3 linked regions of the Phreatobacter stygius genome follow. The protein of the gene in region 3 interacts with the protein of the main gene of each other region in a pairwise test. Links are inferred from orthologs where the notes say so. Each region holds a gene or a part of one and is shown on either strand. Other genes may lie near its edges.

The links.
Region 1: the proteins of E8M01_RS15145 (region 3) and E8M01_RS12745 interact in binary tests that used the Escherichia coli proteins (3 or more experiments, as listed by UniProt). The link is inferred for Phreatobacter stygius from one-to-one orthologs.
Region 2: the proteins of E8M01_RS15145 (region 3) and sfsA interact in binary tests that used the Escherichia coli proteins (3 or more experiments, as listed by UniProt). The link is inferred for Phreatobacter stygius from one-to-one orthologs.

What each region holds. Positions count from the first base shown.
Region 1 is NZ_CP039690.1:2,761,711-2,766,533, reverse strand. The notes cover bases 1,154-4,153. They hold E8M01_RS12745 (sulfate/molybdate ABC transporter ATP-binding protein), read right to left. Parts: upstream 3,191-4,153; coding sequence 2,117-3,190; downstream 1,154-2,116. Other genes in these bases: cysT (sulfate ABC transporter permease subunit CysT), read right to left, coding at 4,054-4,153; cysW (sulfate ABC transporter permease subunit CysW), read right to left, coding at 3,180-4,061; cysG (siroheme synthase CysG), read right to left, coding at 1,154-2,107. Also shown: E8M01_RS12760 (nitrite/sulfite reductase), read right to left, coding at 1-338; E8M01_RS12755 (DUF2849 domain-containing protein), read right to left, coding at 353-679; more of cysG, read right to left, coding at 689-1,153; more of cysT, read right to left, coding at 4,154-4,823. UniProt on the Escherichia coli protein: Part of the ABC transporter complex CysAWTP involved in sulfate/thiosulfate import. Responsible for energy coupling to the transport system.
Region 2 is NZ_CP039690.1:2,131,676-2,136,298, forward strand. The notes cover bases 1-2,800. They hold sfsA (DNA/RNA nuclease SfsA), read left to right. Parts: upstream 1-943; coding sequence 944-1,657; downstream 1,658-2,800. Other genes in these bases: denD (D-erythronate dehydrogenase), read left to right, coding at 1-933; E8M01_RS09715 (alkylphosphonate utilization protein), read right to left, coding at 1,664-1,876; E8M01_RS09720 (lysine-2,3-aminomutase-like protein), read right to left, coding at 1,891-2,800. In the rest of the region: more of E8M01_RS09720, read right to left, coding at 2,801-2,946; E8M01_RS09725 (phosphoenolpyruvate carboxykinase), read left to right, coding at 3,181-4,623. UniProt on the Escherichia coli protein: Binds to DNA non-specifically. Could be a regulatory factor involved in maltose metabolism.
Region 3 is NZ_CP039690.1:3,242,487-3,247,123, forward strand. The notes cover bases 697-3,510. They hold E8M01_RS15145 (glutamate-5-semialdehyde dehydrogenase), read left to right. Parts: upstream 697-1,379; coding sequence 1,380-2,642; downstream 2,643-3,510. Other genes in these bases: E8M01_RS15140 (divergent polysaccharide deacetylase family protein), read right to left, coding at 697-1,155; E8M01_RS15150 (nicotinate-nucleotide adenylyltransferase), read left to right, coding at 2,639-3,289; E8M01_RS15155 (response regulator), read left to right, coding at 3,384-3,510. In the rest of the region: more of E8M01_RS15140, read right to left, coding at 1-696; more of E8M01_RS15155, read left to right, coding at 3,511-3,896; E8M01_RS15160 (L-2-amino-thiazoline-4-carboxylic acid hydrolase), read left to right, coding at 4,013-4,531; E8M01_RS15165 (DUF1993 domain-containing protein), read right to left, coding at 4,532-4,637. UniProt on the Escherichia coli protein: Catalyzes the NADPH-dependent reduction of L-glutamate 5-phosphate into L-glutamate 5-semialdehyde and phosphate. The product spontaneously undergoes cyclization to form 1-pyrroline-5-carboxylate.

The sequences.
Region 1 (4,823 bases), 480 kb from region 3 along the record:
ATCTCGACCTCGGCCAGTTCCTTCAGGATGGCCGGCACGTCGGCAAGCCGGATCCAGTTGAACTGCAGGTTCTGGCGGGTGGTGAAATGGCCGTAGTCGCGGTCATAGGTGCGCCCGATATGGGCGAGCTTGCGCATCTGGCGCGACGACAGCGTGCCGTAGGGAATGGCGATCCTGAGCATATAGGCGTGCAGCTGCAGATAGACGCCGTTCATCAGCCGGAGCGGCTTGAACTGGTCTTCGGTCAGTTCGCCCGACAGCCGGCGCGCCACCTGGTCGCTGAACTCCGCGACGCGCTCGTCGACAAAGGCCTGATCGAATTCATCGTAACGGTACATGGCGGCCTCGAACGTCAGAGATGGGCGTAGGCGTCGGAGGGCAGCGCCACCGTCGGCCCACTGGCGCGGATCAGTTCGCGCAAGGATGCCGGCCGGACGAAACCGCCCTCGCGGACGATCTCGATCAGCACCGGCTCGACAACGACGCAGGCGTCCTGGTCGGCCTGGGCACGGGCCAGGAGGTCGTCGCCCGCCTCGCGGGTCTCGGCGATCTCGGCCTTGCCGACATCGATCGACCAGCTGCCGTCGGCGTGACGGAACACCACGGCGCCGGAGGCGAGTTCATTGGCGGTGACCACCACCGGCTTGAAGACTTTGGGCGCCTTGACGGGTTGCGACATGGTGAGCTCTCAGGCGGCCGCGGCGAGCGGCGTGACGAAGGGTTCGGCATCGGCGAGATCGCCATGGGCGACCGCCTGGCCGATCATGATGAGCACCGGACCGGCGAGGTCGTCGCGGGCGGCGAGCCGCGCCAGTTCGGCGAGCGTCCCGGCAAACAGGCGGCGCCCGGCACGGCCGGCATTCTCGACCGCCACCACCGGCGTCGCGCCGGCAAGGCCGGCGGCGGCGAGACGGGCGACAATGCGATCGGCGACCGACTTGCCCATGTAGACGGCAACGGTTGCGCCATCGGCCGCGAGCTTTTCCCAGCCTTCCGGCTCGGAACCCTCGGCCCCATGGCCGGTGGCAATGATCAGCTGCGAGGCGACACCGCGGAGCGTCAGCGGAATGGCGGCGTCGGCGGCCGCGGCAAGGGCTGCGGTGATGCCCGGCACGATTTCGTAAGCGATGCCGGCGGCGCGCAGAGCCGCGACCTCCTCGCCGGCGCGGCCGAACACCATGGGGTCGCCGGCCTTCAGGCGGACCACCTGCTTGCCCTCGGAACCGAGGCTGACCAGCAGCGCGTCGATCTCGGCCTGACCCACCGAGTGGCGACCCTTGCGCTTGCCGACGGAGATACGCTCGGCATCGCGCCGGCCCATGGCGATCACCGCCTCGGGCACCAGCGCGTCGTGAACGATCACGTCGGCGGTCTGCAGCAGCCGATGGGCGCGCAGCGTCAACAGGTCCTCCGCGCCGGGGCCGGCACCAACCAGAAACACCTTGCCCGGCGGCGCGGCCTCGGCGCGCGCGCCGTCAAGCGCATTGATCGCAATGATCGCGGCCCGCTCGACCTCGCCTGTCAAGGCGACGGCAGCGGCGCGCCCGTCGAACAGGCGGGTCCAGAAATGGCGCCGCCGGCCGGCATCGTGGAGCCGGGCATTGACCGTTTCACGAATGGCTGCGGCGAGATCGCCGAGACGGCCGAAGGCCGGCGGCAACAGCGCCTCGATGGCGGCGCGAACCTTCTGCGCCAGCACCGGCGCGTGACCATCGGTGGAAATCGCAATGGCGATGGGCGCGCGGTCGACGATGGCCGGCACGGCGAAATCGGAAATCTGCGGCCGGTCGACGACATTGACCGGCACGCCGGCGGCACGACCGGTCAGCGCCAGCCGGGCGTCGTCGACGGCATCGCCGGTCGCGACGAACAGCAGCGCGGCACTGGCGAGGCGGCGAGCGTCCGGTTCGGCCGTCACATGCTCGATGCCGTGTTCGACGGCAAAAGCCGCGAGTTCGGCCGACGGCGCCGGCGCGCAGAGCACCAGGCGCGCCTCGGTGCGCACCAGCAGCCGGAGCTTCTGCAGGGCTTGCTCGCCATTGCCGGCCACCACGACAAAACGCGATGCGACGTCATAAGAGATCGGGAAGAACTTAAAACGCGACACGGGACGACCTCACACGCTGGCGACAGGAAAAAGACGCACTGTCTTCAGCGTGACCGAGATCCACTCGCCCTTTTCGACACGTGTCTCCGTCCCCACCTCGATCTCGACCGGCGGCTGACCCTCGGCGAGGTGAATATCGACCCGGCGCGCCGGGCCGGATCGGCGGATGCCGACGACGCGCGCCTTGATCGCCGGAATGCCCGCGGCGGCGATCGTCAGATCGTCCGGCCGGACGAACAGCTCGGCCGGGCCGGATGGCGTACCGATCGGCGCCGAGATGATGCCGACCTCGCCGATCCGCACCGCTCCGTCGCGCACCTCGACCGCCAGCCTGACCGCCTCGCCGATGAAGCCGGCCACGAAGGCGGTCGCCGGATGATCGTAGATCTCGTCCGGCGTGCCGATCTGCTCCAGCTTGCCCTTGTTCAGGATGGCGACCCGGTCGGCCAGTTCGAGCGCTTCGTCCTGGTCGTGGGTGACGAACAAGGTGGTGTGGCCGGTGCGGTCGTGGATTTCGCGCAGCCAGCGGCGCAGATCCCGGCGCACCTGGGCGTCGAGCGCGCCGAACGGCTCGTCGAGCAGCAGCACCTTGGGATCGACGGCAAGCGCGCGGGCGAGCGCGACACGCTGGCGCTGGCCGCCGGACAGCTGGTTGGGAAAGCGCTTTTCAAGGCCGGAAAGCTGGACCAGATCGAGCAGTTCGCCGACACGCCGGCGGATCTCGGCGCGCGCCGGCCGGGTGGCGCGCGGGCGAACCCTCAGGCCATAGGCAATATTGTCGGCGACGTTGAGATGGCGGAACAAGGCATAGTGCTGGAACACGAAGCCGACATTGCGCGCCTGGACCGGCAGGGCGGTGGCATCCTCCTCGTCGAACAGGATGCGGCCGGCATTGGCATGTTCGAGCCCCGCCACCACGCGCAGCAAGGTGGTCTTGCCCGAGCCGGACGGCCCGAGCAGCGCCAGAAGTTCGCCCGGCCGGACGTCGAGGTCGATGCCGGCGAGCGCCGCAGCGCCGCCGCCAAAAGCCTTGATCAGCCCCTGCGCGCGAATGGCGACCGCATGCACACCCTCAGTGCCCACGCGTGCCGGCGAGAGCGTCTCCGTAACGCCATTCGAGGATGGATTTGGCGAAAAGCGTGACAAGGGCGAGCCCGGCGAGAAGCGAAGCGACTGCGAAGGCAGCGACAAAGTTGTACTCATTGTAGAGTATCTCCACGTGGAGAGGCATGGTGTTGGTAAGGCCACGGATATGGCCCGACACGACCGAGACGGCGCCGAACTCGCCCATGGCGCGGGCGTTGCAGAGCAGCACGCCGTAGAGCAGCGCCCATTTGACGTTCGGCAAGGTGATGGTGAGGAAGGTCCGCAAGCCCGATGCACCAAGCGTCAGGGCGGCTTCCTCCTCGCTGGTGCCCTGCTCCTGCATCAGCGGGATGAGTTCGCGGGCGATGAACGGGAAGGTGACGAAAATGGTCGCCAGCACGATGCCCGGCACGGCAAAGATGATCTTGAAGTCGTGGGCGTCGAGGGTTTTGCCAAACAGGCCCTGGGCCCCGAACAGCAGCACATAGATCAGGCCCGAGACGACCGGCGACACCGAGAAGGGCAGGTCGATCAGCGTCACCAGCAGGCTCTTGCCCGGGAATTCGAACTTGGCCACGGCCCAGGCAGCGGCGATGCCGAAGATCAGGTTGGCCGGCACGGCGATCGCCGCGACCGTCAAGGTGAGCTCGATCGCCGACAGCGTGTCCTCGTCGCGAAAGGCCTGGAAGAAGGCCCCGGCGCCGCGCCGGAACGCCTCGGCGAAGACCGCGAACAGCGGCAGCAGGACGAACAGCGCCAGGAAGGCGACGGCCAGGGTGATCAGCACGATGCGCGTCGCCAGGCCCTCGCCGGTCGCGGCTGCGGACGGGCGCGTGGTGCCGAGATCGGAGGTGGTGAGGTCAGACATGACCGAACCTCCGCCGGCTGAACGACTGCAAGAGGTTGATCGCCAGCAGCGCCACGAAGGAAATCGCCAGCATGATGGTCGCGATGGCGGTCGCGCCGGCGTAGTTGAATTCCTCGAGCTGGACGACGATCAGGAGCGGAGCGATCTCCGAGCGGAACGGCATGTTGCCGGCAATGAAGATGACCGAGCCGTATTCGCCGACGGCACGGGCAAAGGCCAGCGCGAAGCCGGTCAGCACCGAGGGCAGCAGCGGCGGAAGAATGACCCGCAGGATGGTCTGCCGGCGATTGGCGCCGAGCGTCGCCGAGGCCTCCTCGATCTCGCGGTCGAGATCGGCCAGCACCGGCTGGACGGTGCGGACGACAAAGGGCAGTCCAATGAAGACCAGCGCGACAAAAATGCCGAGCGGGGTATAGGCGACCTTGATGCCGAGGGGATCGAGCCAGGCGCCAACCCAGCCATTCGGCGCGTAAAGCGCGGCGAGCGCAATGCCGGCAACCGCGGTCGGCAGCGCGAAAGGCAGGTCGACAATGGCATCGAGCACGGCGCGACCGGGGAACGAATAGCGCGTCAGCACCCAGGCGACGATCAGGCCAAAACCCGCGTTCAGGGCCGCGGCGGCAAACGAGATGACGAAGCTGGTCTGGAGCGCCGCCAGCACGCGCGGCGACGAGGCGACGTGCCAGATGCCCTCAAACCCCAGGCCGCTGGCACGCCAGATCAGCACGCCGAGCGGAATGAGGACGATGAGCGACAGGTAGG
Region 2 (4,623 bases), 1.1 Mb from region 3 along the record:
CGTCTCGTCGCCGACGGCCAGCTCGCCGGCAAGCCGATCACCGCCCTGTCGCTGGTCGATGTCGTGGCACCGGAAAAACCGACGGCCTTCCCTGGCCGGGTGACCGCCTGGGCGAGCGATATCTCGGCGCCCAACACCGCCGGCCCGATGATCGGCGCACGTCCCGATGTCATCTTCCACCTCGCGGCCATCGTGTCGGGCGAGGCCGAGGCCGATTTCGACAAGGGCTACCGGATCAATCTCGACGGCACCCGCCAGCTCTACGAGGCGATCCGTCAGGAGGGCTTGCGCGCGCCCTATCATCCGCGCGTGGTGTTCACCTCCTCCATCGCGGTCTACGGCGCGCCGTTCCACGCGGTGATCGACGACGAGTTCTTCCACACCCCGCTGACCAGCTACGGCACCCAGAAGGCGATCGGCGAGCTCCTGCTCACCGACTATTCGCGCAAGGGCTTTCTCGACGGCATCGGCATCCGCCTGCCGACCATCTGCGTGCGCCCCGGCAAGCCCAACAAGGCGGCCTCCGGCTTCTTCTCCAACATCATCCGCGAGCCACTGGCCGGCCAGGAAGCGATCCTGCCGGTGGGCGACGACGTAATGCATTGGCATGCCAGCCCGCGTTCGGCGGTCGGTTTCCTCATTCATGCCGCGACGATGAATCTCGAGCCGCTCGGCTGGCGCCGCAACCTGACCATGCCCGGCGTCGCCGCGACCATTGGCGAAGAGCTCGACGCGCTGCGCAAGATCGGCGGCGACAAGGCCTTGAAGCTGGTGCGGCGCGAACCCGATCCGGTGATCATCAAGATCGTCTCGGGCTGGCCGCAACGGTTCAATGCGGCGCGTGCCACCAGCTTGGGCTTCAGTGCGGAGAACAGTTTCGAGGAAATCGTCCGCGCCCATGTCGATGACGAACTGGGCGGCAACGTCCCTTGAGTGAAAAGGGATGCGTTTTGCCTCGCCATTGATCCCCGGCCGTCTGGTCCTGCGCTACAAGCGCTTCCTCGCCGATGTCGTGCTCGACACCGGCGAGGCGATGACCGTGCATTGCGCCAATCCGGGCTCGATGCTCGGGCTGAACGTGCCGGGAGCCAGGGTCTGGCTGTCGAAATCGAGCAATCCGGCACGCAAGCTCAGCCATTCCTGGGAGCTCGCCGAGATCGATTTCGGCCGCGGCGTCGAGATGGTCGGCATCAATACCGGCCATCCCAACGGCCTTGTCGCCGCCGCCATCCTCGACGGCACCATTGCCGAACTGTCAGGTTATGAGGCGCTCCGCCCGGAGGTCGCTTATGGCCGGAATTCGCGCGTCGACATGCTGCTGACCGCCGATGGCCGGCCGCCCTGCTATGTCGAGGTGAAAAACGTTCATCTGATGCGCCGGCCGGGCCTCGCCGAATTCCCCGACTCGGTGACCGCGCGCGGCGCCAAACATCTGGAGGAGCTCGGCGAGCAGGTCGAGGCCGGCGCGCGGGCCGTCATGGTCTTCCTGATCCAATATGGCGGCGCCGACCGTTTCGCGCTCGCCCGCGACATCGACCCGGCCTATGGCCGCGCCTTCGACCGGGCGCGAGACCGCGGTGTCGAGATGCTGGCCTATCGCTGCCGGCTGACGCCCGAAGCCATCACGGTCGAAAGCCGGGTGCCGATCGCCGAGTGAGGCTGATCAGGCCTTCTTGAGGAACTCGGTCCTGAGCACCAGCCCTTTGACCTTGTCGACCCGGCACTCCACCTCGTCCTCGTTGTCGGTCAGCCGGATGCCCTTGACCACGGTGCCGCGCTTCAGGGTGACCGAGGTCCCTTTGACCTTCAGATCCTTGATCAGGGTCACCGTGTCGCCGTCCTTCAGGATGGCGCCATTGCTGTCCTTCACATCCATCTGATCAGGTCTCCTCAGTCGTCGGCCGGTGGATAGCTGTGGCGGCCGCCGCGATAGTCGGTCACCTCGCCGGCCCCCGAATAGTCCGGCCCGAGCGGCACCTTGCCTTCGCCGCCGGGAATATCGAGCACATAGGTCGGCTGGGCGAGGCCGGACAAGCGGCCGCGCAACTGGCGCATCAAGGCCTGGCCTTCGGCGATCGTGGTGCGGAAATGCCCGGTCCCGGGTGCCAGATCGGCCTGGTGCAGGTAATAGGGCTTGACCCGGTTGGCCAGGAAGGCGCGCATCAGCGCCGCCATCGTCTCGGCATCGTCATTGATGCCCTTCAACAGCACGCTCTGGCTGACCAAGGCGATGCCGGCATCGGCGAGCAGGCCGAGCGCGGCTTCGGCCCCGGCGCTGAATTCGCGCGGATGGTTGGCGTGAACGGCGACATAGACAGCCTTGCCCGGCGCCCGCAAGGCCCGGGCGAAATCCGCCGTGATACGGGCAGGATCGACCACCGGCACACGGGTATGCCAGCGGATGACCTTGACATGCGGGATGGCGGCAAGCGCCCGCGTCACCGCGCGAACCCGCCTGGCCGACAGCATGAAGGGATCGCCGCCGGTCAGGATCACCTCGAAGATCGCCGGCCGGGCCGCGACATAGGCGAGCGCCTCGGCCAGCGCCGCCGGCGACAGATTGCCCATGCCTTTCGGGCCGACCATTTCGCGCCGGAAGCAGAAGCGGCAATAGACCGGGCAGACATGGACGATCTTCAAGAGAACCCGGTCGGGGTAGCGATGGACGATGCCCTCGACCGGCGAATAGGCCTGATCGCCGATCGGGTCGTCGCGCTCGACCGCCTGCCGGTCGAGCTCGCGGATATCAGGTACGAATTGCGCCGCGATCGGGTCATGCGCATCGGTTCGGTCGATCAGGCCGGCCACGGCGGGCGTCAGCGCCACCGCATAGCGCCCGGCCACCAGCTCGACCTCGCGCCGGCGCGCCGGCGCGACAAGTCGCGCCTCGACCAGATCGTCGGCAGAGCGCAAACTGCGGTCGGATGGGTTCGAAACCGGCTTCATCGCGCGTCTCTGCCGCGCGGCGGCCGCCTTGGCAAGCGCTTCAACGACCCAGGCTCGCCTGCGCGGTCATTCCGGCGCAGGATTGGACTTGGAACTTAGGCCTCTGCCATCGGTTGCACTTGCCGGCCAGGAGCCTTTGGATTAGGGGAAGCGCCATCTTTCGTGACCCCCGTCTTGGGAACACCATACTGCTCTAGCGTGGCGGAAAACGCAGGGGCTCAAGGGAGGACTTCCGTGAATCAGACCGGAACCTGGAATAAGGCGCACGGAGCCGACGCTTTCGGCTTTTCGGGGCTCAAGGCGATCCACTGGAACTATCTCGAACCGCAACTGGTCGAAGAAGCGATCGCCCGCGGCGAAGCCAAACTCTCGGCCGGCGGGCCGCTGGTCGCCGAGACCGGCCAGCACACCGGACGTTCGCCCAAGGACAAGTTCATCGTCCGCGACGCCACCACCGACAAGACGGTATGGTGGGACAATAACGGCGCGATGTCGCCCGAAGCGTTCGAGCTTCTCATGACGGACATGCTGGCCCATGCGGCCGGCCGCGAACTGTTCGCCCAGGACCTGCATGGCGGCGCCGACCCGGCGACCCGGATCAAGACCCGCGTCTTCACCGAATATGCCTGGCACAACCTGTTCATCCGCAATCTCCTGATCCGGCCGGCGCGCGGCGAGCTTGCCTCCTTCGTGCCCGACATGACGATCGTCGACCTGCCGTCGTTCCGGGCCGATCCGAAAAAATACGGCGTGCGCACGGAAACCGTGATCGCCTGCGACTTCACCCGCAAGATCGTGCTGATCGGCGGCTCCAGCTATGCCGGCGAGATGAAGAAATCGGTCTTCACCATGCTGAACTTCCTGCTGCCGCCGCAGGGGGTCATGCCGATGCATTGTTCGGCCAATGTCGGGCCGAACGGCGATACCGCGGTGTTTTTCGGCCTCTCCGGCACCGGCAAGACCACGCTGTCGGCCGATGCGACCCGCACGCTCATCGGCGACGACGAGCATGGCTGGGGCAAGGACGGCATCTTCAACTTCGAAGGCGGCTGCTATGCCAAGGCGATCAAGCTGTCGCGCGAGGCCGAGCCGGAAATCTATGCAACCACCGAGCGCTTCGGCTCGGTGATGGAAAATGTCGTGATCGACCCGGTCACCCGCATCCCGGATTTCGACGACAGCTCGAAGACCGAAAATACCCGCGTCGCCTACCCCATGCATTTCATCGCGAATGCCTCGGAAACCGGCCGCTCCGGCCACCCGAAGAACATCGTGATGCTGACGGCGGATGCCTATGGAGTCATGCCGCCGATCGCCAAGCTGACCCCGGCGGAAGCGATGTATCACTTCCTCTCGGGCTTCACGGCAAAAGTCGCCGGCACCGAAAAGGGCGTGACCGAGCCGCAGCCGACCTTTTCGACCTGCTTCGGCGCTCCGTTCATGCCGCGCCATCCGTCCGAATATGGCAACCTGCTGCGTGAGCTGATCGCCCGGCACCATGTCGATTGCTGGCTGGTCAATACCGGCTGGACCGGCGGCAAGCATGGCGTCGGCCGCCGCATGCCGATCTCGATCACCCGGCTCCTGCTGCGCTCGGCGCTGGACGGATCGCTGAACCGTGCCGATTTCCGTCGCGACCCCTATTTCGGCTTCGCCGTGCCGACCTCGGTGCCGGGC
Region 3 (4,637 bases):
CGGCGCCCGGCGCGCCACGCCCGCGGTGACCGGAACCAGCATCAATCCGCGACTTTCCAGGGCGCGTGCCCATTGCGTCACGCGCTCGATGGTCACCGGCAGGGCCGAACCGATGCCGAGCGCGAAGCCGCGCTCGCGGGCGCGCGCCTCCAGCCGGGCCAGTTGCGCGTCGAGTTCGGCCGGCGTCGGCACGCGATCGAGATGGACGTCGCCGCGCAGGCTCGGCTGCTGCAGCGAACCGGCGATCTGCTGCACCAGGCTGCGCGGGCTGGTGCCGTCGTCGACCACCATCAGGCCGCGCCTGGCGGTTTCCCGCAGGATCGGCGCGAGTGCGTTCTCGGAAGCCGTGAACTTGGCGCCCATGTAATTGACCACACCGGCATACCCCTGGAACCGGCTCATCGCCCAATGCAGCCGCTCGGTATTGCGTTCGGCCGACAGCGTGGTCAGCAGCGTCTGCGGGCCCGGATCATTGTCGGGAAAGTCGAAGGGTTCCATCGGCACCTGCAGGAACACTTCGTGGCCCTCGGAGCGGGCGCGCATGACGACGCGCTCGAGATCCGCGCCATAGGGCGCAAAGGCCAGCGACACGGCGCCGGGCAATTTGGTGATCGCTTCGGCGGTGCTGTTCTGGCTGATGCCGAGGCCGCCGATCAGGATCGCGACCCGCGGCAGGCCGGCCTGCTGGCCGTTCGGCACGCGGAAGCTACGGGCATAGGCCTCGGAAGGCTTGCGGCCGTCGCTGGCGACCCGTGGCAAGGGTCCCTGCGCGCTGCGTTCGGTCAGGCGCGGATCGAGCCCGGCGGAACGATCGGACTCCGGGGTCGCCGCGACGCGCACCTCGCGACGGGCCCCCGACATGCCGTCGATGATGTTGATGGTGGTGCCGCCCTCGGCCGCCGCCTCATTCGATGTGGTATTTGGCGTCGGCCGTGGTTCGACCGGTTCGGCGGCCCGTGGCGCGGGCGCGGCGATGGCCGCGATGGCGCGGGGCTCGCCGCCCAGCGGATTGCGGATCAGCAATACCGTGCCGGCAATCATGATGATGGCCGCACCGACCAGCCCGGCGGCAATCGGCATCAGCGGCGGCAGGAACCGCCGTCTGGCGTCTGGCTTGGTCTCGACCCCGAGCGGGGCATTGAGGTCATCGGTCATGGCGCGCCGGTTTGCGGGAAACGGATCGCCGCCACATCTACATCGGGCCGGAACTCTTAAGCGCCGGTTAACCAAAGCTGTTCAATGCGCGCGTGTCTTGCCCCCGCAACCGACATTTTGCGCGGCGCCGGTGTCGTGTTAGGCAAAACCCCCGGAGGGCCCTGATCTTGCCGACGCAAATCGTACCGTTGCAGACCTCGCCGTCGTTGACGGGTGCCGATGCCATGCCGGGCATCGACCAGGTCATGCTGGCGATCGGCGCCGAGGCCAAGGCAGCGGCGCGCCGTCTTGCGCTGGCCGCGACCGGGCAGAAGAATACCGCCCTCGATGCCATCGCAAGGGCGATCCGCGCGCAGGCGGGTCAGATCCTTGCCGCCAATGCCGACGACCTTGCCGATGCCCGGCGCGATGGCCTGGCCGCCTCCTTCGTCGATCGCCTGACGCTCAACCCGACGCGTATCGAGGCGATGGCTGCCGGTGTCGAGATCGTCCGCGATCTCGCCGACCCTGTTGGCGCCGTGATGGCCGAATGGGACCGGCCGAACGGCCTTCATTTCGAGCGCGTACGGGCGCCTCTCGGCGTTATCGGGGTGATCTATGAGAGCCGGCCCAACGTCACGGTCGATGCCGGTGCGCTCTGCCTGAAGGCGGGCAACGCGGTGATCCTGCGTGGCGGCTCCGACAGTTTCCGTTCGTCGCGGGCGATCCATGCCGCGATCGTCGCCGGCCTCGAGGCCGCCGGCCTGCCGGCCGCCGCCGTCTCGCTGGTGCCGACCCGCGATCGTTCGGCGGTCGGCCTGATGCTGCAGGGGCTCGGCGGCACCGTCGACGTCATCGTGCCGCGCGGCGGCAGGAGCCTGGTCGCTCGTGTCCAGGCCGAAGCCCGGGTGCCGGTCTTCGCCCATCTCGACGGCAATTGCCATGTCTATGTCCATGCCGGCGCCGACCTTGCCATGGCCGAAGCCATCCTGGTCAATGCCAAGATGCGCCGCACCGGCGTCTGCGGTGCCGCCGAGACGCTGCTGGTCGATCGATCCGTGACCGGCAGCCATCTGAAGCCGCTGGTCTCGGCCCTGCTCGACGCCGGCTGCGCGGTGCGCGGCGACAGCCTGACCGGCCTGGCCGATCCGCGTGTCACCGCCGCCACGGACGAGGACTGGGGCACCGAATTCCTCGACGCGATCATTGCGGTCAAGGTGGTCGACGGGCTCGATGACGCCATTGCCCATATCGAGCGTTACGGCTCACACCATACCGATGCCATCATCACCGCCGATGCGGCGGCGGCCGAGCGTTTCCTCGCCGAGGTCGACAGCGCCATCGTGCTGCACAATGCCTCGACTCAGTTCGCCGATGGCGGCGAGTTTGGCTTCGGCGCCGAGATCGGCATCGCCACCGGCAAGATGCATGCCCGTGGCCCGGTCGGCGTCGAACAGCTCACCTCGTTCAAATATCGCGTGCGCGGCACGGGACAGCTGCGTCCGTGAGGCCACTTGGCGCCCGTATCGCGCCGCGCTTGCGGCGGGGCGGCGCGCGCCTCGTCCTGCCGCCTCATGCGGCGGGCATGCGCATTGGCCTGTTCGGCGGCTCGTTCAATCCGCCGCATGACGCCCATCGGCTGGTCGCGCTGACGGCGCTGAAGCGCCTCGGGCTGGATGCGGTCTGGTGGCTGGTCACGCCGGGCAATCCGCTCAAGGCCCAGGGCGGCCTTGCGCCGCTTGCCGAGCGCATGACCGCGGCGCGGCGGCTTGCCGCCCATCCGGCGATCCATGTCACCGATATCGAGGCCGGGCTCGGTACCCGCTTCACCTTCGATACGATCGCGGCGCTGAGAGCTCGCTGCCCGGGAGTCCGTTTCGTCTGGATCATGGGCGCCGACAATCTCGCCCAGTTTCACCGCTGGCAGAACTGGCGCGGCATTGCGAGCCTTCTGCCGATCGCCGTCGTAGACCGGCCGGGCACCGGCCTGCGCGCCGCCGCCGGCGTTGCCGCCACGGCGCTCGCCCGCTACCGAATGAACGAGACCGACGGCCTGCTCCTGCCTTTCGCCCGGCCGCCAGCCTGGATCTTCCTGCACGGACTGAAGTCGCCGCTGTCGTCGACGGCCATCCGCGCGCTGAACGGCAATCATTAAAATTAGAACTATCCGTTTAAACGGCGTTCAAAGCTGCCCGCCTATGGTGCGTCCACTGAGTGCAAGCGTTGGGGCAGACAGGATGAACGGTCTGATGTCAAAGAAGGTCGAACAGCTCTTGTCGAGCGTCGATGTTCTGGTGGTCGATGACAACCAGTTCATGCGCAAGGTCGTGCGCAACATCCTCAACAATATCGGCATCAAGACCGTCCACGAGGCGGCAGATGGTCTGGCGGGTCTCGAATATATCCGCCTGCATGCACCTGATATCGTCATTCTCGACTGGGAAATGCCGATGCTGAACGGCGCCGAGATGCTGCGCATCGTGCGCAACCCGGCAACTTTCCCGATGCCCGACGTGCCGATCATCATGCTGACCTCGCATCTCGAGCGCTGGCGCGTGGTGGAAGCCAACCGGCTCGGCGTGCACGAGTTCGTCGCCAAGCCGATCTCCGGCAAGGCGCTGCTCGAGCGCATCGTCTCGATCATCGCCCGGCCTCGGCCGATGGTTCATCTGGACGGCTATTACGGCCCGGAGCCGCGCAAGCTGGTGATCGAGCCGCGGCTGCGCGCGCGCAAGGTTCCGGAAGCCGCCAACATCGCCTGATCAGGCGCGCGATCTTGACGATCGCTGCGCACGGCGCGCATGCACGGGCTTAGGCTTTGCGCGGGGCCCGGAACATGCTTTCCTTGGACTTTATAGCTGTTCTAAGGAATGCCGCCATGGCCGACGCCCCATCCGCCGCTACCAAGCCTGCCGCCCATCCCCAGGGCCTCTCGATGATCGAGAAGCGCCGGATCGAGGCGGAAATCCTCAAGCATGTCTATGATGAGCTGAAGGCGAGCCAGGGCATCGAGGTGGCCAAGCGCACCATTGGCGAGGCGGTGCGCCGCTCGGCGGTGGAACAGGCCGGGCGTTTCGCCGCCCAGTCGCCCGAGGGCACGTCGCTCCAGGCCTTCATCGACATGCAGTCGTTGTGGACCCAAGGCGGCGCGCTGGAGGTCGAGGTGGTCGGGCAGACGTCCGACACCTATGCGTTCAATGTCACCCGCTGCCGCTACTCGGAAATGTACAAGGACATGGGCCTTGGCGAGATCGGCCACCTCTTGTCATGCCAGCGCGACGGCACCTTCTGCGAAGGCTATGACAAGAAGCTGAAGCTGGACCGGACACAAACCATCATGCAGGGCGCCAGCCACTGCGATTTCCGCTTCCGCTACGAGACCGGCAAGTCGGGCTGATCAGGCCGGCACCTTGCCGACATAGTCGCGCTTGCCGATGTCGAGGCCGTTCTCACGCAGGATGGCGTAGGCCATGGTGACGTGGAAATAGAAGTTCGGCAGCGCC